3 regions of the Jeotgalicoccus sp. FSL K6-3177 genome follow, and region 2 is predicted to be linked to each of the others. Evidence: predicted binding sites of a transcription regulator. Region 2 holds the regulator's gene; each other region holds the start of a gene.

Region 1 (8,041 bases), 370 kb from region 2:
TAACTATTTCTGCATCAATCGACAAGGGTGACGATGATAAGACAGACGTTGTAAAAGGAGCAACAGTTGTCCTGCCGCTCGCTGGACTTATCAACAAAGAAGAAGAAATCGCGCGTCTTGAAAAAGAACTGGACCGTCTTCAGTCTGAGTTAAAACGCGTGGCAGGCAAGCTGAACAATGAGAAATTTGTCAGCAATGCGCCTGATGCAATCGTAGAAGAAGAACGTAAAAAACAAGCGGGCTACGAGGCGCAGTATGAAGAAGTTGAGGCGCGCCTTAAGAGCTTGAGAGGTGTGGAATAGCCGATGGATTATCAGGACAGTCTGAAGTGGATACACGAACGGACGAAATTTGGCATTAAGCCTGGTGTGAAGCGCATGGAATGGATGCTCGGGGAGTTAGACCATCCTGAAAGAAAAATTACAGGCGTTCACATTGTTGGCACCAACGGCAAGGGCTCGACGTTGTCGTATATGCGGAGTGCACTGAATGAAAACGGCTATACAGTCGGGAGCTTTACATCTCCTTATATCGAAGTCTTCAATGAACGCATTTCGATTGACGGCAAGCCGATTTCAGATGAAGATATTGCCCTCTTAGCTAACCTCGTGCGCCCGGTCTCGGAGCGCATGATCGAAGAAACCGATCTCGGCAACGCCACGGAATTTGAGATTATTACGATGATGATGTTCGTCTACTTCGGTAACGTGCATCCGGTAGATTACGTACTGGTGGAAGCGGGCCTCGGCGCAACCCATGACTCGACCAATGTCTTTAGTCCGGTCATGACACTTCTCACCAGCATCGGTCTTGATCATATCGACATTCTCGGTGATACGCTTTTAGACATCACTAAGGATAAGTCCGGCGTCATTAAAGAAAATATTCCGCTCGTCTTTAACGTCAAAGACGATACATGCCGCGACTATATTTACAAAGTGCTGGATGAGAAGAACGCCAAAGGCATCGAATTCTCCCGGGATATTATTTTGACGGAAAACGGTGAGGAATTCAGTTTTAAATACGGCAAATTTGACTTTGACGATATTAAACTGGAAATGCTCGGCCGCCACCAGCAGGAAAACGCCTCGATTGCGATTGCGGCGCTCCTTGAAATGATGGAACGCGATTTAGTCAAACTCGACGTCAACAAGATGATCCAGGGTGTTGAGAAAACCTTCTGGACCGGCCGGATTGAGAGAATCAGCGAAGACCCGCTTATTATTTTAGACGGCGCGCACAACAATGAAGCGGTGGATGCTCTAGTGGATACGATGCGGTCGAATTACGGCGACAAGAAAATCACCGTACTGTTCTCCGCAGTCAAAGGCAAGCCGCTCGATACGATGGTATACAAAATCGGTATGCTTGCGGACACTTTCAATGTAACAGAATTCGACTTCTTTAAAGCAGAAGACGGGGAAGTGCTGTTTAATGCTATTGATCATCCGGATAAACACTTCGTTAAAGACTATGTAGACTATGTGAAACATTTTGACGGAGATCTGCTGCTCGTGACAGGCAGCCTGTACTTTATCAGTGAAGTGAAAAAAGGATTAAGAGAAGAATAGGAATTTAAAGCAGCAGGGGCGGGGGTCTCTGCTGCTTTTTTTCTCCTTGGAGAGGTTTATGGGAGATGCGGATATACATGAGAAGCGGTCATGACTATGTAAAAGTAAATGCGTATACATGACGCACCGTCATACCGATGAAAGAGGCTATGCGTATACATGAAACGGCGTCACGCCTATGCAAGGACAAATGCGTATACATGAAACGGCGTCACGCCTATGCATCGACAAATACGTATACATGACAGCCGTTCACGCCTATGCATCGACAAATACGTATACATGAAGCAGCCTCACGCCTATGCATGGACAAATACGTATACATGAAGCAGCTTCACGCCTATGCATCGACAAATACGTATACATGACAACCGCTCACGCCTACGCAACAACAAATACGTATACATGAGCCCGACAAAAAAATAACCCAACAAAAAAAGAGCACACCATGTGCTCTTCAAAAATTATAAACCAGTACCATCTTTTTTGCTGTCTTCCATACCTTTTAAGGAATCCCGCATTTCACGCAGCAGCACCAGCTGCTCGTCTTCTGCTTCTTCTTCGACAAAGCGGTTTCTGGTTAACTTATTGACAACTTTAACGAAGACAAATACTGCTGCACCAACGATGATAAAGTCGATAATTGCCTGAATGAAGACACCGTAAGTAATTCCCATGTACTGCCAGTCAGATGCAAAGTCCGTGTCTCCGAAAATCAAAGCGATTGACGGCATAATGATATTTTCAACCAGCGCCTGGACGATTTTACCGAACGCGGCCCCGATGACTACTGCGACTGCCAAATCTAGAACGTTGCCGCGCAACATAAAGTCTTTAAATTCCTGCCACATAATATGACCTCCTGTGTATTTGATTTGCTAACTTTAATTATATTACATGAAAAAACACTGATTTCAAGTGTGATTTTACATTTTAATAATATCTTAACACAGCGAAAATAAGCATTTTATTAATAATGTTTAGTTATGAATGTTATAATTAAAGATAAATAAATGTTATCCATATCACAAGCTTATTCATATCACTAATTTTTCTGAAAGCATTTACTTTAGCTTCGGAGTAAGTATACAATTAGGATGACTAAATTTAGAGGGGGCTTTTAATGATGTCAAAGAATGTGAAAGACAATTCTCGTCAGACATTATCGGTAAATGGTAAAGATTATACTTATTACAGCCTGCAGTCGCTTGCAGACAAAGGCATGAGCAAATCTGAAAACCTGCCGTATTCAATTCGTGTATTACTTGAATCAGTATTAAGACAGTACGATGGCAGAGTCATCAATGATGACCACATTGAAGCATTGGCAAACTGGGATAAAGGGGATATTAAAGGTAAGGAAGTTCCGTTTAAACCTTCCCGCGTTATTCTGCAGGACTTTACAGGGGTGCCTGCGGTAGTTGACCTTGCATCACTGCGTAAAGCTATGGATGATGTAGAAGGCGACGTTCAGAAAATTAACCCGGAAGTACCGGTTGACTTAGTCATTGACCACTCGGTGCAGGTTGATGAGTACGGCAGCTTAAATGCCTTGCAGAAAAACATGGACCTTGAGTTCGAGCGCAACATGGAGCGTTATGAGTTCCTGCGCTGGGCAACTAAAGCCTTCGACAACTATCAGGCAGTTCCGCCAGCGACTGGTATCGTTCACCAGGTCAACCTTGAGTACCTCGCAAATGTAGTGCATTCAAGAGAAGAAGACGGCGAACAGGTACTTTATCCGGATACATTAGTGGGAACTGACTCACACACGACAATGATAAACGGTCTCGGCGTTCTCGGCTGGGGTGTCGGCGGTATTGAAGCTGAAGCAAGTATGCTTGGACAGCCTTCATACTTCCCGGTTCCAGAAGTTATCGGTGTGAAGATGACTAACTCATTACCTGAAGGTACAACTGCAACTGACCTTGCTCTAAGAGTAACTGAAGAGCTTAGAAAGAAAGGCGTTGTCGGTAAATTTGTTGAGTTCTTCGGTAAAGGGGTAACAGAATTACCGCTTGCTGACCGCGCAACAATCGCAAACATGGCGCCTGAATACGGTGCGACTTGCGGATTCTTCGCAGTTGACGATGAAACTCTCGATTACTTAAGACTGACAGGCCGCGACAGCAACCACGTAGACGTTGTCCGCGAATACCTGAAAGAAAACAATCTCTTCTTCGATCCATCAGTCGAGCCGACTTATACTGACGTTGTCGAGCTTGATTTATCTACAGTTGAATCATCACTTGCAGGACCAAAACGTCCTCAGGACTTAATCAACTTATCAGATATGAAAGAAGAATACAGAAAATCAGTAACAGCTGAGAGCGGCAACCACGGCCACGGCTTAACTGAAGAAGAATTCGATAAAACAGCAGCTGTAGAGTACAACGACGGCGACAAAGATGAGCTGAAAACAGGTGACCTTGTAATCGCAGCGATTACATCATGTACCAACACATCTAACCCGTACGTTATGCTCGGTGCCGGTTTAATCGCTAAAAAAGCAGTCGAAAAAGGACTGACTGTGCCGAAATACGTTAAGACGTCACTCGCACCAGGTTCTAAAGTTGTTACAGGCTACCTAGAAGACGCAGGTCTTCAGCCTTACCTTGACCAGCTTGGCTTCAACTTAGTTGGTTACGGCTGTACAACATGTATCGGTAACTCAGGTCCATTACGCCCTGAAGTCACGAAAACAATCGTTGATAACGATATGCTTGTATCATCTGTTTTATCAGGTAACCGTAACTTTGAAGGACGTATCCACCCGTTAGTGAAAGCGAACTACTTAGCTTCGCCTCAGCTTGTTGTGGCATACGCACTGGCAGGTACAGTAGATATCGATCTTCGCAACGAGCCGTTAGGAAAAGATAAAGATGGCAATGATGTGTACATGAAAGATATCTGGCCTTCAATTAAAGAAGTCAGAGACACAGTAATGTCTACAGTGACACCTGAATTATTCAGAAAAGAATACGAAACAGTATTCGACTCCAACGAAACTTGGAACAAAATCGACGTTACAGATGCACCATTATACGATTTTGATGAAAGCTCAACATATATCCAAAACCCGTCATTCTTCCAGAACTTATCTAAAGAAGCAGGTACAATCGAGCCGTTAAACGGTCTCCGTGTACTTGGTAAATTTGGAGACTCTGTAACGACTGACCACATTTCACCAGCAGGAGCGATCGGTAAAGATACGCCGGCAGGTAAATGGTTAATCGAGCAGGGCGTATCACCGCGCGACTTTAACTCTTACGGTTCACGACGCGGTAACCACGAAGTCATGGTGCGCGGTACATTCGCCAACATTCGTATCCGCAACCTGATTGCACCGGGTACAGAAGGCGGCTATACAACTTACTGGCCGACAGGCGATGTAATGAGCATTTACGAAGCATCACAGAAATACCAGGAAGACGGCACAGGCCTGATGATTGTTGCCGGCGACGACTATGGTATGGGCTCAAGCCGTGACTGGGCAGCTAAAGGAACTAATCTCCTTGGCGTTAAAGCGGTTCTCGCTGCGAGCTACGAACGTATCCACCGTTCAAACTTAGTAATGATGGGCGTTCTGCCATTACAATTTGTTAACGGTGAAAACGCTGAAGACCACGGTCTTGACGGTTCTGAAAGCTTCGATATCAATATCGATGAAAGTGTGACAGCAGGAGAAGTCATCGACGTTGTTGCAACGAAAGAAAACGGCGAACAAGTCACTTTCCAGGCTAAAGTACGCTTTGACTCCGAAGTAGAAGCAGACTACTACAGACACGGCGGCATTCTGCAGCTGGTTCTCCGCAACAAGATTGCATCTGCTTAAGCAGAATTTAAAACAGATTTGAAAAATCCATCAAAGCATTGCTTTGATGGATTTATATTTTAAGGCAGGGAACCGCATGTGATTCTTTCATCGGGGCACAACTGCCCAAGAAAAAAACGACCTGAAAGTCTAAACCAGACTTCAGGCCGTTTCTTTTAGGTTACCCATCACATAAATGTAATTTTCGGTTCAGTGCCTTCCTTAATGCGTTTCATATTGGAAATGTGTTTTACAATTACGATAATCCCGAGTATAATTCCAAAACCGATCATAAACAGATCACCTGTAAACATCACGCTGATCAAGAGGGCAACTGCTGCGAGTACACTGCCAAGGGAGACGTATTTCGATAATTTCAAAGTGATTAAAAACGTCGCCAGTACTATAAGAAAGATAATTGGCGCAGCGGCTAAAATGGCACCACCGCCTGTTGCGACTGCCTTGCCGCCTTTGAATTTTAAAAATATCGAATAGACGTGGCCGATGGCTGCGACAACCCCGAAAATAACGACAGGGAAATCGACGTCAGTACTGACCAGCATAGCAACCCATACAGGGACCGCTCCTTTTAACAGGTCGAGTATCAGTACAACGATACCGGCTTTCTTGCCGAGAATACGGAAGGTGTTCGTCGTACCGACGTTGCCGCTCCCGTGTTCGCGCAGATCAATATTGTAAAATGTTTTGCTGATAATCAGGCTGAATGGAATAGAGCCGAAAAGGTAACTGAAAAGTAATAATAAAATAACTGTATACACTAAATAATCCCCTTTTGCTATCAGGTACTAATAGTTTACCATAAAAAAATATATTCGCACACACTTATATAAGGTGTCTATAATAATATTATGTTAACTTAATAGATTTTGTTGCAAAAATGCAGGTTTTATATAAAAATAGATAAGTAGATTAATTTAACGAACATACGTTTGTATTGTTTGTAGGAGGATACAGACTTGGCTAAACAAACTGGATATACTGATGAGTCCATTCAAATATTAGAAGGCCTGGATGCTGTAAGAAAGCGTCCGGGTATGTATATCGGTTCGACGGATACGAGAGGTCTGCATCACCTCGTATATGAGATTACCGATAATGCGGTCGATGAGATTATTAACGGCCACGGGAACGAAATCAACATTACGATTAACAAAGATGAAAGTATTACGATCCGCGATAATGGCCGCGGGCTGCCGACAGGCATGCACTCGTCGGGACGCCCGACAGCGGAAGTTATTTTTACAGTGCTGCACGCGGGCGGCAAGTTCAGCTCGGATAACTACAAATCCGCAGGCGGACTGCACGGCGTTGGATCTTCTGTCGTGAACGCTTTGAGCGAATCGCTAAAAATAAGAGTCTTCCGCAATGGCAAGATTCACGAAATATCATTTAAAGACGGCGGAAAGGTCGATACACCGCTGAAGGAAACCGGCAAGACGAAAGAGACCGGGACAGAAGTTACCTTTAAACCGGACCCTGAAATCTTTAAACAGACAATTGCCTTTAACTTTGAAACGATCGCAGAGCGCATGCGGGAGTCGGCTTTCTTAACGAAAGGCTTAAAAATTACGATTAACGATAAACGGACAGATGAAGAGGAAATCTTCGAGTTCGAAGACGGGCTGAAGTCATTCATTGAATTCTTAAATGAGGGCAAGGATGATATCGGCAATATCGTCATGTTCGAAGGGACCTATAATGAAATGATTGCCGAAGTCGCTTTCCAGTTTAACGACCAGTATTCGGAAACGATTATTTCATTTGTCAACAACGTCCGTACTAAAGACGGCGGTACCCACGAAGTCGGCTTTAAAACCGGCTTCACCCGCGCCTTTAACGAGTACGCGCGTAAAATCGGCGAACTGAAAGCAAAAGATAAAAACCTAGAAGGCAGCGATATCCGGGAAGGGCTGACTGCAGTCATTTCCATCAAGCTGCCCGAACACCTGCTCCAGTTCGAAGGTCAGACTAAAGGCAAGCTTGGTACGAGTGAAGCCCGCAATTTAATGGAAACTTTATTAACGGAACAGCTGCCGTACTATTTAGAAGAAAACGGCGCCTTATCGACCCAGCTCGTTAAAAAAGCGATTAAAGCGCGCCAGGTGCGGGAAGCTGCCCGTAAGGCGCGTGAAGAAGCGCGGAACGGCAAGAAAAATAAATCGAGAGATACACTTTTGTCAGGTAAACTGACACCGGCACAGAGCAAGAACGCGAAGAAAAATGAACTCTTCTTAGTCGAGGGAGACTCCGCCGGCGGTTCGGCTAAGCAGGGACGCGACAGACGTTTCCAGGCTATCCTGCCGCTCCGGGGCAAGGTCATCAATACTGAAAAAGCAAAGTTCGAAGATATTTTTAAAAACGAAGAAATCAATACGATTATTCATACAATCGGCGCCGGTGTCGGCACTGACTTTAAAGTCGATGATACCAACTACGATAAAATTATTATTATGACCGATGCGGATACGGACGGGGCGCATATTCAGGTGCTGCTCCTCACGTTCTTCTTTAACTATATGCGCCCGCTCTTTGAAGCCGGCAAGATTTATATTGCACTGCCGCCGCTCTTTAAACTCGAGAAAAAAGGCAAGAAAAAAGAAGTGAAGTATGTCTGGACTGAAGATGAACTTGAGGC
Region 2 (8,041 bases):
GGTCGCCTTATGAACCGGAAGAATCTGAAGCGCCGAAAGTTGTTCTTTTTAATAACCACCTGGCAAGACTGCTTGAACTGGATGAGCATGCACTTGAAGACGATGCTGAGTTTTTCAGCGGCAACCGTCTGCCGGAATCAGCAGAACCGATTGCACAAGCCTACATGGGACATCAGTTCGGAACACTCAACATGCTCGGCGATGGCCGGAACGTTCTCTTAGGTGAGCATAACACAGATAGCGAAAAATACGATGTTGTCTTAAAAGGGTCCGGCGCAACGAAGTATTCGCGTCAGGGTGACGGCCGGGCGCCGATTGATTCGATGCTGCGGGAGTATATCATCAGCGAATATATGGCGAATATTGGTATTGCAACAACTCGAGCACTGGCTGTTGTTGATACTGGGGAAATGCTGACCCGGCAAAAAGTAACTCCGAGCGGCATTCTGACCCGCATCGCGAGTTCTCATATCAGAGTCGGCACTTTTGAATATGCCGTGCGCCAGTCAAAAGATGACTTAAAGGCACTTGCGGATTTTGCGATCGAACGTCATTATCCGTACCTGTCCGCGCTTGAAGAAGATAAAAAATATCTCTTATTTTACGACCATGTCGTGCGTAAGCAGGCAGAACTGATTGCACAGTGGCAGGCTGTCGGTTTTATTCATGGGGTGATGAACACGGATAACATTTCAATTTCAGGCGAAACGCTTGATTATGGTCCCTGTGCCTTTATGGATGTGTATAATCCGGATAAGTTTTTCAGTTCAATTGATACCGGCGGACGCTACCGGTACAAAAATCAGCCGCCAATCGGGCAGTGGGATTTAGGCAAGCTCGGAGAAGCGCTGTGTCCGCTGTTTAAGAGCTCCGAAGAAGAAGCGGTGCAGGCCGCCCAGACAGTGCTCGATAAGTATCCTCAGTATTATAATAGAAAGTATATTTCACTGATGGGCGACAAGCTCGGAATACTGGACCTTGATTATGAAGAGCAGTATGATGTGCAGCTGGTCGATGATCTGCTTGGCTTTATGTTTAAATATGAAGCGGATTACACACGCACCTTCCGGGACCTTTATCTGACGAATTACGATAAACTGCCGATGTTTAACGATAGTGACTTTATTAACTGGTTTGAACAGTATCAGGCGAGAAAGAAAGCTCAGAGTGCAAAAAAAGAAGAAATTGATATCGCGATGAATGCGGCGAATCCGAGTTTTATTCCGCGGAATCATCTGGTTCAAAAATCATTGGACCTCGCAGTAGAAGGTCATTACGGCGAATTAAAACAGCTGCTGAAAGCTGTATCGAAACCGTTTAACGATAAACTGGGCGGGAAATATACCGATGCACCGGGGGAAGATGATGCTGACCCGAACTTTAAAACATACTGCGGAACATAAAAATAAATTATTTCGGGGACAGAGAAAAGAATGCAGAATTTTTTAGAAGAAGTTATTAATCAGTTTGGCTACGCCGCAATTATAATCCTGATTGCAGTGGAAAATATTTTTCCACCGATACCTTCGGAAGTTATTTTAACATTTGGCGGTTTTATGACTGCAGCATCTAATATGTCAGTAACCGGTGTGATTGCTGCTTCGACGGCAGGCTCCGTCGGCGGGGCGGTCGTGCTGTATTACATCGGCGGTATCCTCGGGCTTGAACGGATGAAGCGGATAATCTTAAAATACGGCAAATGGCTGCGCCTGACGACAGCGGATGTAGACAAGTCGTATGCCTGGTTTGATAAGTACGGTCCCTGGACTGTATTTTTCTGCAGATTTATTCCCTTGATCAGAAGTCTGATTTCGATTCCTGCGGGAATGAGTAAAATGAAGATGCCGAAGTTTTTACTGCTGACCGCAGCGGGGACACTCATCTGGAATACGGTGCTGGTCAATCTCGGTGCTTCAGTCGGAGAGAACTGGGAAGATATTGCAGGAGTTATGGATGTGTATTCGAATATTGTTTACGCAATCCTTGTTATTTTAGCTCTAGCATTCTTAGCTTGGCTCTTTTACTTCAGGCCAAAGAAAAAAGTGAAATAAGAAAAGGAGAAATCACCGGATGGTGATTTCTCCTTTTTAGTTTACTGTTTTTCATAGCCGGCGAAGAGGGTGACGACCATGTCGAGCACGGGTGTGTGCAGGTCACCGTCTTCTTTCATGTTATAGATAAACTGCTGGATGTGTTCAAATTCCGTAGTGCGGTTAGCCATAACGTCATAATACATACTCGTGCCCATATCACGGGGATAGCTGTAATACATATCCATAGCAGCGTCGGTAAAGTCATCACCAATCTGCACACCGTCAGTATTGTATTTGTTTACAACGGTTATCGCTTCTTCGAGCAGCTGGCGGGTCAGCTGAACCATTTTATCATCTTCGAATATTTTTGAGGTATTTTTGCTGAGTGCGGTCACCGAGTTAATACCGACATTTATCAGCAGCTTCTCATAGCGTATTTTGTGAAAATCGGAACTTTTCAAGAGTTCGAAATTAACCTGTTGACGAACATTAATCATCGCGATCAGTTCATCGCTATAAGTATAGTCTGTTTCAGGCAGTATAATCTTTTGATTCACGAAGTGTTCGATGTAATCGTTATGCTGCTGGCCGCTGATGTAAACAACGGACGGAATCCCGCCTTCGAAGACTGAATCGTAGCCCATGCCGTTCAGTGCATAGATAATTTCCGAATTTTTGTGGGTAATATTATCAACTGTATCTTTCAGCATTTTAAGTGCCGGTGTCTTTGTCGCGATAAAGACCACATCAAATTGTTCCGATATTTTATTTACATCGTGAACCTGTATTTCATGATATGTTTTTACCTCGTCTTCGAGGATAGTAAAGCCGTCCCTCGGTGTCCGGGCCATTAATGTAAGCTGTACTTTATCCGCGGGCAGTTTAGAAAATTCGCGGGCGATAATACTGCCGACTGCACCCGCACCGATAATACCTATTTTCATATATGTCACTCCGTTTTTTTCTTGTATTTGTGGTAAAATAATTATATCTAATTTTAAGAAAGTAGGGAAACTATGAAGTCGACAGCAGATTTAATCAGCATGAAAAACAATGACAGAATAGTGATGGTAACAGCATATGATTATCCTTCTGCAAAACTTGCAGAACAGGCGGATGTGGACGTCATTTTAGTGGGAGATTCACTTGGAATGGTCGTACTGGGCTACGAATCACCGGTACAGGTGACACTCGCCGATATGATTCACCACGCGAAGGCGGCAAGACGCGGTGCAGGGGATACCTTTATCGTCGTTGATATGCCTTTCGGCTCTCATCATACAGATGTAAATGAAGGTATTAAAAACGGCATCAGATTGTATCAGAGCAGCGATGCGAATATGATCAAAATGGAAGGTGCCGATTCATTCGATGTTATCGAAGGCCTGGTGAAAGCGGGTGTGCCGGTTTGCGGGCATTTAGGATTAACACCGCAGCACTTCGGTATTACAGGCTTTAAAATGCAGGCGGGAGACGCGGAACAGGCTGAACAGCTTCTTCAGGATGCGAAAGCACTTGAAGCAGCCGGCGCATCGATGATGGTGCTGGAAGCAATTCCGATGGACCTTGCTAAAAAGGTAACGGAATCAGTCAATATTCCGACTATCGGCATAGGAGCGGGCATTCATACCGACGGCCAGGTGCTCGTTTATCACGATCTTCTGCAGTACGGCAGCGACCGTCTGCCGAAATTTGTTAAACCGTATGCGGATATAAATTCAGTTGCCGTTGAGGGGCTCACAAACTACCGGAACGAAGTGAAGAGCAGAATGTTCCCGACAGAGGAAACAACTTATAAGAAACGGGTGTACGAATAAATGCAGCATACCGGAAGCATTAAAGAAGTCAGAAGACTTTTAGGCAGAGAGAGCGGTAAAAAAATTGCGCTTGTACCGACTATGGGTTATCTGCATGAAGGCCATGCAGCGCTGATCGAAGCAGCGAAGCAGCACGCTGACCTTGTTGCAGTCAGTATTTTTGTCAATCCGCTGCAATTCGGGCCGGAGGAAGATTATGATACTTATCCGCGCGACTTAGAGCGTGATTTAAACATCTGCCGGGAGCACGGTGTGGATTTTGTTTTCCATCCGGAAGATGATGAAATGTATCCGGAGGGTATGGAATTCACGCTCGGCATTAAAACGATGGCGGATATACTGGACGGGGTAAAGCGTCCGGGCCACTTCGAAGGTGTAGTCACAGTGGTCAGCAAACTGTTTAATATTATCAGACCGGAGATTGCGGTGTTCGGTGAAAAAGACCGCCAGCAGCTGATGGTTATTGAACGCTATGTCCGGGATTTTAATGTGCCGGTTGAAATTATCGGGGTGCCGACAAAACGCGAAGAAAGCGGCCTTGCGAAAAGTTCTCGCAATGTCAATTTAAGCGGAAATGAATACAAGGAAGCATCGGAAGTATATGCTGCCTTATTAAACGCGGCCGAACAAATTAAAAACGGCACTGTAAATACGGATAAAGTGATGTCGTTTATCAGGCTGCATATCGAACAAAAGACAAGCGGCACTGTCGATGACCTCGCGATTTACACAGCGCGCGGACTGGAGCCGCTTGAAAACATCGATCAGGATGTTATTATATTTATTGCAGTGCAATTTGAAAAAGCAAGATTGATTGATAATTTATACGTCAGCATTTAATGGAGGAGTAATATGGCACGGCGGATCGCAGCGTTATTAATATTATATGCAGCCTTGTTCTTTATCTTACCGGCCATACAATCCTACGATTTCGAGGAAGGTCTGACCGAAGATTATTTTAATTACTGGCTGGAACAGAATGTCATTCCGAATTACGATACGGCAAAAATTGAACAGGTTCACGGAACTCAGGAGACGAACATCGATTATTCGCTGGGTTCCTCGTTTGAAACGGACAATGCTTCGGTCATCCATTCCGAATACGAAGGCGACTTTGTTATTATGAATCAGCCGGGAGCCTTTCACATGGTGCTCGTCCGCGACGGCATTGTGACCGGCGGCTACACTAATTCGGGCGATGTGTCATTCGGAAAGATGAGTATTGAAGGAATGAACCGGGATAAGCTGCGCGAAGTATACGGCGAACCGGTCGATTATATCCGTAAACAGTGGAAGCGGCTGAAAGTTGACCATGAAGAATATGATGTCTTCGATGCCGGAAACTATTATGCATATTTCTTTTACGATATACATGAAAACTATAAAGCGAACGGCATGCTGATTATAAATAAAGATGAAGTAATTGAAATTAACGATCTTTATAATCATCCTGCGAGGGAAGATAACGAGGAAATGCATTTTAATTTAGTGAATGCAACACGTGCTGAGTATGGTTATTCTCTGCTGGAACGGGACTCTTCTGCAGATCAAGTCGCCTACGGGCACAGCAGTGATATGGCAGAAAATAATTACTTTGATCACGACTCACCCGATGGCCGTACACTTAAAGACAGACTGATAAACGGCTCGGTTGAATTTAGACTGGCAGGGGAAAATATTGCGACCGGCCACACATCGCCGATATTCGCCCATCACAGTTTACTGAACTCTCCGTCACACCGGGTGAATGTACTGAATGATAACTTTAACCATCTCGGTGTCGGCATCGAGTATAACAGTGACAATATACCGTATTATACGGAAAATTATATACAGAAATAATGAGTGTGGCGTGCACCCGGATTCGATGAATCCGGGTGTTTTTGTTTGTTAACGGGTTGAGAGAATCACAATGGGACGATTTAATTTTTGGTGATGAAAAAAGTGAAGGTGTCGTTAGTTACTCCGTCATGTATACGCATTCCACGATACATAGTCATGACGGCAGCTCATGCATACGCATTCCACGATACGTAGTCATGACGGCAGCTCATGCATACGCATTCCACGATACGTAGTCATGACGACAGCTCATGCATATGCAAATCACGATACATAGTCATGACGGCAGCTCATGTATATGCATTCCACGATACATAGTCATGACACACTCTCATGTATACGAAATTCAAAATACATATACATGACGTACTCTCATGCATACGCAAATCACGATACATATACATGACACACTCTCATGCATACGCAAGCGCCTCCCGCCCAGCACAAAAAAACGCCCCGAACAAAGTCCAGGACGGTCAAAATTAATATTATATTAAACAAATTCTCTGAACAGACCGACAACTTTACCGAGGACGATAACGTTATCGAGGTAGATTGGTTCCATCGAAGTGTTTTCCGGCTGCAGGCGGTAGTAGCCTTTTTCTTTATAGAAGCGTTTAACAGTTGCTTCGTCGTCTTCTGTCATGGCGACGATAATTTCACCGTTGTACGCGATGTTCTGTTTGCGCACGATGACCCGGTCGCCGTCGTGTATACCGGCATCGATCATACTGTCGCCGGCGACATTCAAGAGGAAAATTTCACTGTTATGATTTGCCGTAAAGTGTTCGGGCAGAGGGAAGTACTCTTCGACGTTTTCTACGGCTGTAATAGGCAGACCTGCTGTAACTTTACCGAGCACCGGCACATGAATGACCGGTGAAGCATTGTCATCGGATGCCTGAACGATTTCGATGGCGCGGGGTTTTGTCGGGTCGCGTTTAATATAGCCTTTAGTTTCAAGTTTTGCCAGATGGCCGTGAACCGTTGAACTCGACTGGAGTCCGACGGCATTGCCGATTTCGCGGACACTCGGCGGATAGCCTTTATCATTTACGCTGCGTTTTATATATTGAAAAATATCTTTTTGTCTGTCTGTTAAATCTTTCATAATTTTACCTCCAGCCTTATATTAATTAAATTTTATCATATAGTGTAATCACTTACAAACATTTGTTCGTATTTATATTGACTGCGAACAGGTGTTCTGTTATATTGTTATTACAAACATTTGTTCTTAGGAGTGAATATTAATGACAATGAAAGATTTCAAGACGCTCACAGGATTATTCGCGGTAATGCTAAGCTTCGGGCTTTTATATAGTTTTAATATGGTTGAACCTGATTATGCGGAGAACGTACATTCTCATGAAAATACTGCATTTTCAGAAAATGCAGATGATCAAACAATCGAACAAGAAGCGAACGGTACAGTATCGGCTTCGTCAATTGATGAACCTGAAGAGGCGGAAGATAAAACAGCTGAAGAAAAACGGCCGGCAAACGGTTTTATCAGCAGCGGGACACTGACGGAACGGGTTAATTATGACGTTTCCAGCAGAAATTAAGTAATTAGTGTATATATTATCTATTAAAGTGCGGGACCATTTGGTTTCCGCACCTTTTTTATGGTAAATTATATTGGAAAGGGTGGAGCTCATGTTAGACGATCAAAAATTACAGCGTCTCAACCAGCTGGCAAAGTTAAAGCGTGAAGATAAAATATCTGAAGCGGAACTTAAAGAGCTGACCGGTCTGAGAGAAGAATATTTATCCAACTTTAGAAGTTCTTTTAAGAAACAGATTAAAAACACTAAAGTGATTGATTCGGAAGGTAAAGATGTTACCCCTGACAAAGTTAAGGCATTACGCAACAAAGATAAAAATAATAATGAAGAGAATTAAAGGAGTCGAAAGTAAATGTCATTTGATAAGACTGACTTATTAGCGGTCAATACAATTCGTTCTTTAAGTATTGATGCAATTGAAAAAGCAAATTCAGGCCACCCGGGTCTGCCGATGGGTGCTGCGCCGATGGCGTATGTACTGTGGCAAAAACATTTAAATTTTAACCCGAAAAATGTCGACTGGTTTAACAGAGACCGTTTCGTGCTGAGCGCAGGCCACGGCTCAATGTTAATTTACAGCCTGCTTCATCTTTCAGGCATTCTTGAAATGGATGACTTAAAGGAATTCAGACAGTACGAATCCAAAACACCAGGACACCCTGAGTTTAAACATACGGACGGTGTAGAAATTACTACAGGTCCGCTTGGGCAGGGATTCGCTATGAGTGTCGGTATGGCAATGGCGGAAACACACCTGAATTCTGTATTTAATACAGACGAC
Region 3 (8,041 bases), 110 kb from region 2:
GTTTTCCAGCATGTCATCTTTCTTATCGAGTGATTCACTCTTCTTGTCAAGCGATGTTTCACGCTGCAATAATCTGTTTTCAAACGCTTTCAAGTCGTTGCGCTGAGTATTCATTTCGCTGTCAAAAGCTTCTTTCAGATTTTGGTTTTCTTCTTTCGCTTCGAGCAGCTTTTCTTTCTTCAGGTTTTCGGATTCCTTTTTAGCTTCGTTTATAATATGCTCAGCTGAAGTCCTTGCCTGACGCTGCTTGTTAGTCAATATATTATTGACAATAAAATATCCGATAACAACACCCAGAATAATACCGATTAGGATAAAGAGAATGTCTATTAAGTCCACAATAAACACCTCCCTAACTAAGGTTCTAAAGTGTGTTAAATATAATATGAGTTTTAATTAAAATATTATATAATTCAATTCTAAATATAATCATAAAGAAAATCAAGCACGAGTATTTATAATACCGGCGCTTGATTCAAAGAACTCAACGTTAATCAGAGTTTAAATATTATTTTAGTTCGTCCTCGTCAAATAAACCTGCATCTTCTTCAGATTCTTTGCCTGTTTCCTCTTCAGGAACATCTTCGCCGAAGCCGAGTGCAGAACGTAATTTGCGTTCGATTTCCGCAAACAGTTCCGGATTTTCTTTCAGTGTCTTCTTGGCATTTTCTTTACCCTGGCCAAGTCGTTCGCCGTTGTAAGAATACCAGGCACCGCTTTTTTCAACGATGTCCTCTTCAACGCTTAAGTCGATAACTTCACCTGTGTGTGAAATACCTTCACCGTACATAATATCCACTTCCGCCACTTTAAACGGCGGAGCGACTTTGTTTTTAACTACTTTAATTTTCGTGCGGTTACCGACGATGTCCTGGCCGATTTTTAAGCTTTCTGCACGGCGGACTTCAAGGCGGACCGAACTGTAGAATTTAAGCGCACGTCCGCCGGTTGTCGTTTCGGGGTTACCGAACATAACTCCGATTTTTTCGCGGACCTGGTTAATGAATATTGCTGTCGTGTTACTCTTCGAAATGGCACCGGACAGTTTTCTTAGAGCCTGTGACATTAGACGCGCCTGCAGACCCATATGAGAGTCTCCCATTTCGCCTTCGATTTCAGCTCTCGGTGTAAGTGCTGCAACGGAGTCGACGACGACCATGTCTACTGCACCGCTTCGTACGAATGCTTCTGTAATTTCAAGTCCCTGTTCACCGGTGTCCGGCTGTGAAATATATAAGTTATCAATATCTACACCAAGTTTTGTTGCGTACTCCGGATCAAGTGCGTGTTCTGCGTCGATAAAGGCAGCAATGCCGCCGTTTCTCTGTACTTCTGCAATGGCGTGCAGGGCTACAGTCGTTTTACCTGATGATTCCGGTCCGTACACTTCTATAATACGGCCCTGCGGATATCCGCCGACACCGAGTGCTCTATCTAATGTGACTGATCCCGAAGAAGTTGTTTTAACTTTGCGTCCCGCATCGTCTCCAAGCTTCATAACGGCACCTTTACCAAATGACTTTTCCATGTTTTTAATAACAGTATCTATCGCTTTATGTCTCTCGTCCATAATGTACCTCCAGTCGTAATCTCATTTATTATTATATCATGCACAAATTAAAAAAGCGAATATATGTTCGCTTCTGAAAACAGAAATTAAATAATTGCGGACAGTATTTCTATATCCGTAAACAATCATTATAAAACAAAGAAAACTGCAGTGAGATCACCGCAGTTTTTCTTATTTCTTATCCGCTTTAAAGACGTCGCGGCCTTTGTAGAAGTATTCTATTGCAGACAGTATCGTAAAGAATACCGCGATATACATAAACCAGTGACCCGGCGAGAACGGAACATATGCAGTGAAAATATCACCGAATAAGAGAAAGACGAGCGCCAGCATCTGGAAAACTGTTTTAATTTTCCCGAGCTGCCCTGCTGCAGAGACGAACCCCTGCTCTATCTGCAGAAGGCGGAGTCCCGTTACAGCGAATTCTCTCGCTATAATTACGACAGCAATCCAGCTCGAAATCGTATGCCATTCAACGAGCACAATCAAGCCTGTAGTCACGAGAAGTTTATCGGCTAATGGATCTAAGAACTTGCCCATGTTCGTAATCATATTCCACTTCCGCGCAAGATAGCCGTCTAAGAAATCGGTCAAGGCAGCCAGCACAAATATCACCGCTGCGATAAACTGTTCGATCAGAATGACTTCCCCGCCGAGAAAGGTCATTGTGCCGAAGCCGAAATCAAGGAGTGCAAAGATTAAAAAGACCGGAATTAAAACGACTCTGAAAACGGTCAGCCAGTTAGGTATGTTCATTATTGTCACTCCCTTGTGATGTTAAATTGATAATACACCGTCACCGTGTCACCGCGCTGCGAGTTATCGACACTGGTGCCGTTTAAAGAAATATCGAATGAAGTTGAATTGCCGAGCGCGAGATTGACAACTGCTGCTTCAGGATCAATGTCAAAAGTGCCGCCGTCCGACTCCTCGTACAGATAGTTATTGTCAAGGTCGTCCGTTAAGCTGACCCAGGAGGATTCATTACCCGACAGTTCGAGTGTCAATTCCTCAGGGGCTGTGACGTTATAAACCAGCGTATTGCCTTCGCGGTTCACAAAGTTCACTGACGTCTCCGGTTCTTCTGCCGCTTCCTCTTCTGCTTCTTCAGCCGGCTCTTCTGACTCTTCTTCCGCCGGACTTTCTTCAGGTGCTTCCTCTTCTTCTTCCTTGTCAGCGGTGAGGTCAGTCACTTCATTCTCTGTTTCATATATTCTTTTCGTCTCGAAAATATCACCTTGGGAGCCGATCTGCAGGAGCACCAGCCAGACGGCAAAGAGCACGAGAATCATCGTAATAAAACCAAACAGCACCTTTTTTAAGTACTGTAAATCCTGATTGGATTTCTGATTGCGCTTCTGATTATCAGTTCTAGTGTCCGGGATTTCATCCTGGAAACGCTCGAGCAGCTGTTCAGCATCCAGGTTCAGGAAATCCGCGTATTTCCGAATCAGAAAACGCGTATGTTTTGGTTCCGGCAAGAGCGTCAGGTCACCCGCTTCAATAATTTGAAGCACGCTCCGTTTAATACCGGAACCGCGCTCCATTTCTTTTAAGGTGATGCCTGATTTTTCACGTTTATTTTGTAAATATGTCCCAAGTTTCATAGTTTGTTAGCTCCAATTAGAAAAAGTCCATATTGTCACTTTCGAACCAGTGACGTTTCTTATGTTTTTCATAAGTGATTTCCTGATCTTCGTGTTCTCGGATTTCGATAATATAATCAAAGTCTTCCTGCTTTAATTTAAAGAATGGATCATCGATCAGCAGGTCCGGATGTTCCACTACTGTTGTACCGTCGTAGTTAAGTACCTGGTTCACGAGACGCTTATGATCCGTATTTGTCGATTTCGATGTTACCGCACCGTCTATAATGTAAACATTGCCTTTATCGAATTCCTGTTTGTGGAGACTCGTGCGCTCGGTCTGTTTTAACATGGTCGATGATAAAAACAGCCATTTGTCGCCGGCCGATACACTGCCGGCAACGACCGACTCTGTCTTCCCGACCCGCGGCATGCCGCGTACACCGATTAAAAAAGTTTCATCGATATCGAACAGAATAGCAAGGAAGTCTACAACGACACTGATTTCAGCACGTGTAAACCTGAAAATATTTTTGTTTTCCTCCGCCCGCTTTATAAATCTGCCGTGACGGAGCGTCAGCCGGTCCGTAATGGTCGGCGTCCGCATTTTGCCGACTTCAATTTCATCGACATGTCGACAGATCCATTTAAAACGTTCCAGCTTCCACAAATTATCGGTACGGAGCAGCAGGGCGCGCTGCGAGACTTCAACACCGTTAATCGTTTTAATGCTGAGACCGATATTTCCCATCAGACTCAAAATATCACCGAGGAGCCCCGGACGGTCATCGAGGTTTTTATATTCCAAATAAACTTCTTCGTCGCGTTCCGGATAAAAATTAGGTTTCTCAGTATTCACGTATACCATCCCCCGTTAATTTTCAAAACTTCTCCAGTAATGCTTCGCGCATTATCTGACAGCAAGTATTCCGCCGCCGAAGCGACCTCCCGTGGTTCGATTAAACGCCCTTGCGGAAGGTCTTCCAGCATCATTGCGATGTCTTCTTCAGACAGCTTTAAGGTCATTTTACCACGGACGACACCGGGTGCTACAGCATTAACTGTAATATTCGACGGCGCGAGTTCCTTGGCGAGCGATTTGACCAGTGTTTCCTGGGCCCCTTTAAAGGTGCTGTAGATGCTTTCCATGCTCGCACCGTAAGTGCCCCAGACACTTGAGATTACGATAATGCTCGCACGACGGCTTTGTCTCAGCTTCGGCAGCAGCACCTTGATAAAAGTAATCAGTGCCCTCACGCTGACGTTGTACTGGCCGTCGACCTGTTCTAAAGTCGTATCCTGTATTAATTCAAACAGCGCTTCACCCGGTGTAAAAATCAGTGTGTCGACTGTTTCCACACCGCTGAAGCAGCCTGCAAGTTCATTTTCTGAAAAAGGCTGTGACAAATCGAGATAGTGGTGCGTACTGTCAAATTCCGGTGTGTTTTTGTGTGAGAATGTAATAATTTTATCATTTTTTAAACACTCATGAATACATTTTCCGATATCACCCGTTGCACCGACTAAAACGACATTATTCATAAGCTTTCACAATCACTTCGACCATGTTTTTCGTGTCGATTGAACTGTTAAAGTAGTTTTTAATATCTTCCAGTGTAATACTGTCAATTACTTTCGGCACGTTATATAAATCATAGCCGTCGAAATAATATTTCGTAAACTGGTTGGCAATATACTCAGGGGAGTTTAGGCTCGTTAAGTAATCTCCCATGAGCTCGCGTTTCTGGCTCTGAAGACGTTTTTCAGAAAAGAAGTCAGTCGTTTTAACTTCGTCGATAATACGCACGATTTCCGCCGTAAACGTTTCATAATCATCCGTTTCAGCTGCCATCAGCGTATGCCTCACCATTTCTTCTTCCTGATAGGCGAAGTTAAATGAATCATCGACGATGCCTCGTTCAAGAAGATCTTCGTAATACGGCGACTGTTCACCGAAGACCATATCGAGTGCAAAGAGCATCGCTGCATCCCGGCGCTCCCGGACCGCATTGTCACTGTCATCCGGCAGTGTTTTAAAGCCGAGCATCACTTTAGGTGTCGATACCGCAAGCTCCATTACTTTCTCTTTAGTTTTAACCGCGTAAGGCTCTTTCGGTATAAAACGTTCGATATCCGACGGCTCGAAGTCCGGCCGTGAATTCTGATGCGCTTCTATATACGCGAAAGTTTCTTCTATATTAAAGTCGCCCGCTAAAATCATTACCATATTATCCGGCGCATAGAACGTCTTATGGCATAAGTACAGATGCTCCGTCGTAATTTCCGAAATCGACTCAAGCGTCCCCGCAATGTCGATAGCGACCGGTGAATTTTCGTACATAGCGTTCAGCGTTTCGTGGTAGAGGCGGTAGCCTGGATTATCCTGGTACATTTTAATTTCTTCATTGATAATGCCGATTTCCTTCTCTACTTTTTCAGGAGTAAAGTACGGTATTTCCACCATATCCATTAAAAGCTGGAGATTTTCAAAGAAGTTTTCCGTCGTGCTGAACAGGTAGCTCGTTCTGTCAATCGATGTAAAGGCGTTCGCACTCGCACCCATTTCAGAAAACTTGTTGAAGACGTCGCCCGCTTTTTTATCGAACATTTTATGCTCTAAAAAGTGCGCAATGCCGTCCGGCACATTGTGGACTTCGCCGTGAGCTTTAAAGTGATTGTCCACAGAACCGTACTTTGCCGTGTAGGTGGCAAATTTTTTATTGTAGCCTTTTTTATCGATGATAAATACCTCAAGGCCGTTATCCATCACCTGTTTATGAACGACTTCATCCAGGTGGTCATAGCGGACTGTTGTATATTTATTGGTCATTGTCTATACCGCCTTTCAGCGTAAATACTGTATCGAGTTTAATTTTTTCTGCGATTCCGATGACATCCTCTTTCGTAATCGCTTCAAGCTGTTCAGTCCAGCTCTTCACCAGTGCTGTTACAGACTGTTCTTTTAAGAGCGTGTTGTAGTTTAAGGAAATTAAACCGCGCGGCTTGTCCATCGATTCCTTTCGGCTGGACAGCATATTCCGTTTAATTTCTTCGACAAAGGATGCTTCAAAGTCACCGTCGGTGACACGCTTAAGTTCTCGCTTCACTGCATCTTCAAACACTTGAATATTGCCATTGTCCACACCCGCCAGCACAAACAAGTAGCCGTTTTTTACATCGACCTGTGAATGAATCGAATATGCCAGGCTCATTTTTTCGCGGATATTCGTAAAGAGAAGAGATGCCGCACTGCCGCCGAACAGCTGATTAAAGACATTCAGCGCCATGACATCTCCGGGCTCTGAATACTGCACACGGAAACCGAGGTTCACTTTCGCCTGCTCAATCCGCTCATGTGCTGTTTTATATTTCACTTCGGGAACACCCCGTACCGTATAGCCTTTATACGGATACATTTTCGTCTCCTCATGACTGTGCAGGCGTGATAGGTAATCAAATACCTTATCTTCTACCTTGCCCGCAACGAGGATAGACATATCATCCTCTGTCATCATGCTCCTGTGGGCGTCCTTCACATCGTCAAGAGTTAAACGCTCTAAATCGTCTAAATCACCGAACGATAAGTGTTTATAATCTTCTGTTTCAAACATCGTTTCGAGCAGCATTTCAAAGGCGCGCTGCGAATGATTATCGCGCATGCTCTTCAGGCGGTTCGTCATCAGGCGCTTTTCACGCTCAAAAAATGCTTCATCCGAGTCATCGTAATTAAACGGCGTATGCAATACGTCTTTTAAGAGTTCTGTAATATCATTCAGCATGTCGATATCTTCCATAATGAATTTATCATTGACGAATTCAATTGAGAATTTAACGATATGATCGCTGCCTTTTTTGACAACATTCGATGTTAAATGCGCACCGTAATGTTCTGCCAGATATTCAAGCAGCACTGCATTTGACGTAAATTTTTCTGTCTGTTTAATCATCATGCGGCTGAGCAGACTGCGTACAGTCACACTGCCGCCCGTGAGCGGCGTTCTGAAATAGACGCTCACGACGACTGTTTTAAATTTTTCTGTATATATTTTTACAATTGGCACATTATTAATGACTCTTTTGTCTACACCCTGCATTAAAAAAACTCCTAACTAATCTTCATGGTTTTCAATCAGGACACTGCGCGGCTTGGAGCCGCTCGCGGGTCCGATCACCCCGTTCGCTTCCAAATCATCGACGAGACGCGCTGCACGGTTGTAGCCGACTCTGAACTGGCGCTGCAGAAGACTTGCCGACGCGCGCTGTTCTTCGATTACAAACCATTTTGCATCCGGATAAAGTTCATCTTCCGATTCAACCGGCGCACTTACTGTCTCCTTCTGATTCATTATAACTGATTTCTCATAATTTGCTTTCATCTGATCTGTAATAAACTTCACGATATCCGTCACTTCATCATCATCGAGGAAAGCACCCTGGACGCGGATCGGCTTCGAACGGCCGGACGGCAGGAACAGCATGTCCCCGCGTCCGAGCAGTTTTTCTGCACCCATCGAATCAATAATTGTCCGTGAGTCCGTCTGAGAACTTACACTGAAGGCAATTCTCGACGGAATATTCGCTTTAATAATACCCGTAATAACATCGACAGACGGACGCTGGGTGGCGATAATTAAATGAATACCCGCTGCCCGCGCCATCTGTGCAATACGCGTAATCGACGCTTCCACATCCTTTGAAGCCACCATCATTAAGTCCGCGAGCTCATCGACGATAACGACGATGTAAGGCAGTTTCTGCACTTTCTCAGGATCCTCCGCCTGGCGTTCCAGATACTGGTTGTAAGCTTCGATATTTCTCGTATGCGATGCACTGAAGAGGTCGTATCTTCTTTCCATTTCACTTACGATGCGGTTTAAGGCATCAC

Evidence for each region. The regulator LexA, encoded in region 2, represses DNA repair genes until DNA is damaged. The targets are predictions, from matches to a motif close to CGAACATATGTTCG.
Region 1: the regulator LexA is predicted to act here: its motif matches at 6,325-6,338, upstream of parE (DNA topoisomerase IV subunit B).
Region 3: the regulator LexA is predicted to act here: its motif matches at 1,627-1,640, upstream of recA (recombinase RecA).

Annotation. Positions count from the first base shown of each region.
Region 1 is NZ_JBBOSK010000001.1:1,451,272-1,459,312, reverse strand. It holds gene MHH58_RS07285 (valine--tRNA ligase) at 1-302, shown strand, start outside; gene MHH58_RS07280 (bifunctional folylpolyglutamate synthase/dihydrofolate synthase) at 306-1,571, shown strand; gene mscL (large conductance mechanosensitive channel protein MscL) at 2,036-2,422, opposite strand; gene acnA (aconitate hydratase AcnA) at 2,698-5,406, shown strand; gene plsY (glycerol-3-phosphate 1-O-acyltransferase PlsY) at 5,574-6,164, opposite strand; gene parE (DNA topoisomerase IV subunit B) at 6,363-8,041, shown strand, end outside.
Region 2 is NZ_JBBOSK010000001.1:1,079,602-1,087,642, forward strand. It holds gene MHH58_RS05305 (protein adenylyltransferase SelO) at 1-1,403, shown strand, start outside; gene MHH58_RS05310 (DedA family protein) at 1,434-2,051, shown strand; gene MHH58_RS05315 (ketopantoate reductase C-terminal domain-containing protein) at 2,093-2,977, opposite strand; gene panB (3-methyl-2-oxobutanoate hydroxymethyltransferase) at 3,050-3,850, shown strand; gene panC (pantoate--beta-alanine ligase) at 3,851-4,690, shown strand; gene MHH58_RS05330 (CAP domain-containing protein) at 4,703-5,692, shown strand; gene lexA (transcriptional repressor LexA) at 6,186-6,803, opposite strand; gene MHH58_RS05340 (hypothetical protein) at 6,946-7,260, shown strand; gene MHH58_RS05345 (DUF896 domain-containing protein) at 7,352-7,597, shown strand; gene tkt (transketolase) at 7,613-8,041, shown strand, end outside.
Region 3 is NZ_JBBOSK010000001.1:973,282-981,322, reverse strand. It holds gene rny (ribonuclease Y) at 1-339, opposite strand, end outside; gene recA (recombinase RecA) at 509-1,570, opposite strand; gene pgsA (CDP-diacylglycerol--glycerol-3-phosphate 3-phosphatidyltransferase) at 1,742-2,326, opposite strand; gene MHH58_RS04920 (helix-turn-helix domain-containing protein) at 2,332-3,177, opposite strand; gene MHH58_RS04915 (DUF3388 domain-containing protein) at 3,194-4,015, opposite strand; gene MHH58_RS04910 (SDR family oxidoreductase) at 4,012-4,698, opposite strand; gene yfmH (EF-P 5-aminopentanol modification-associated protein YfmH) at 4,691-5,986, opposite strand; gene yfmF (EF-P 5-aminopentanol modification-associated protein YfmF) at 5,976-7,250, opposite strand; gene MHH58_RS04895 (FtsK/SpoIIIE family DNA translocase) at 7,266-8,041, opposite strand, start outside.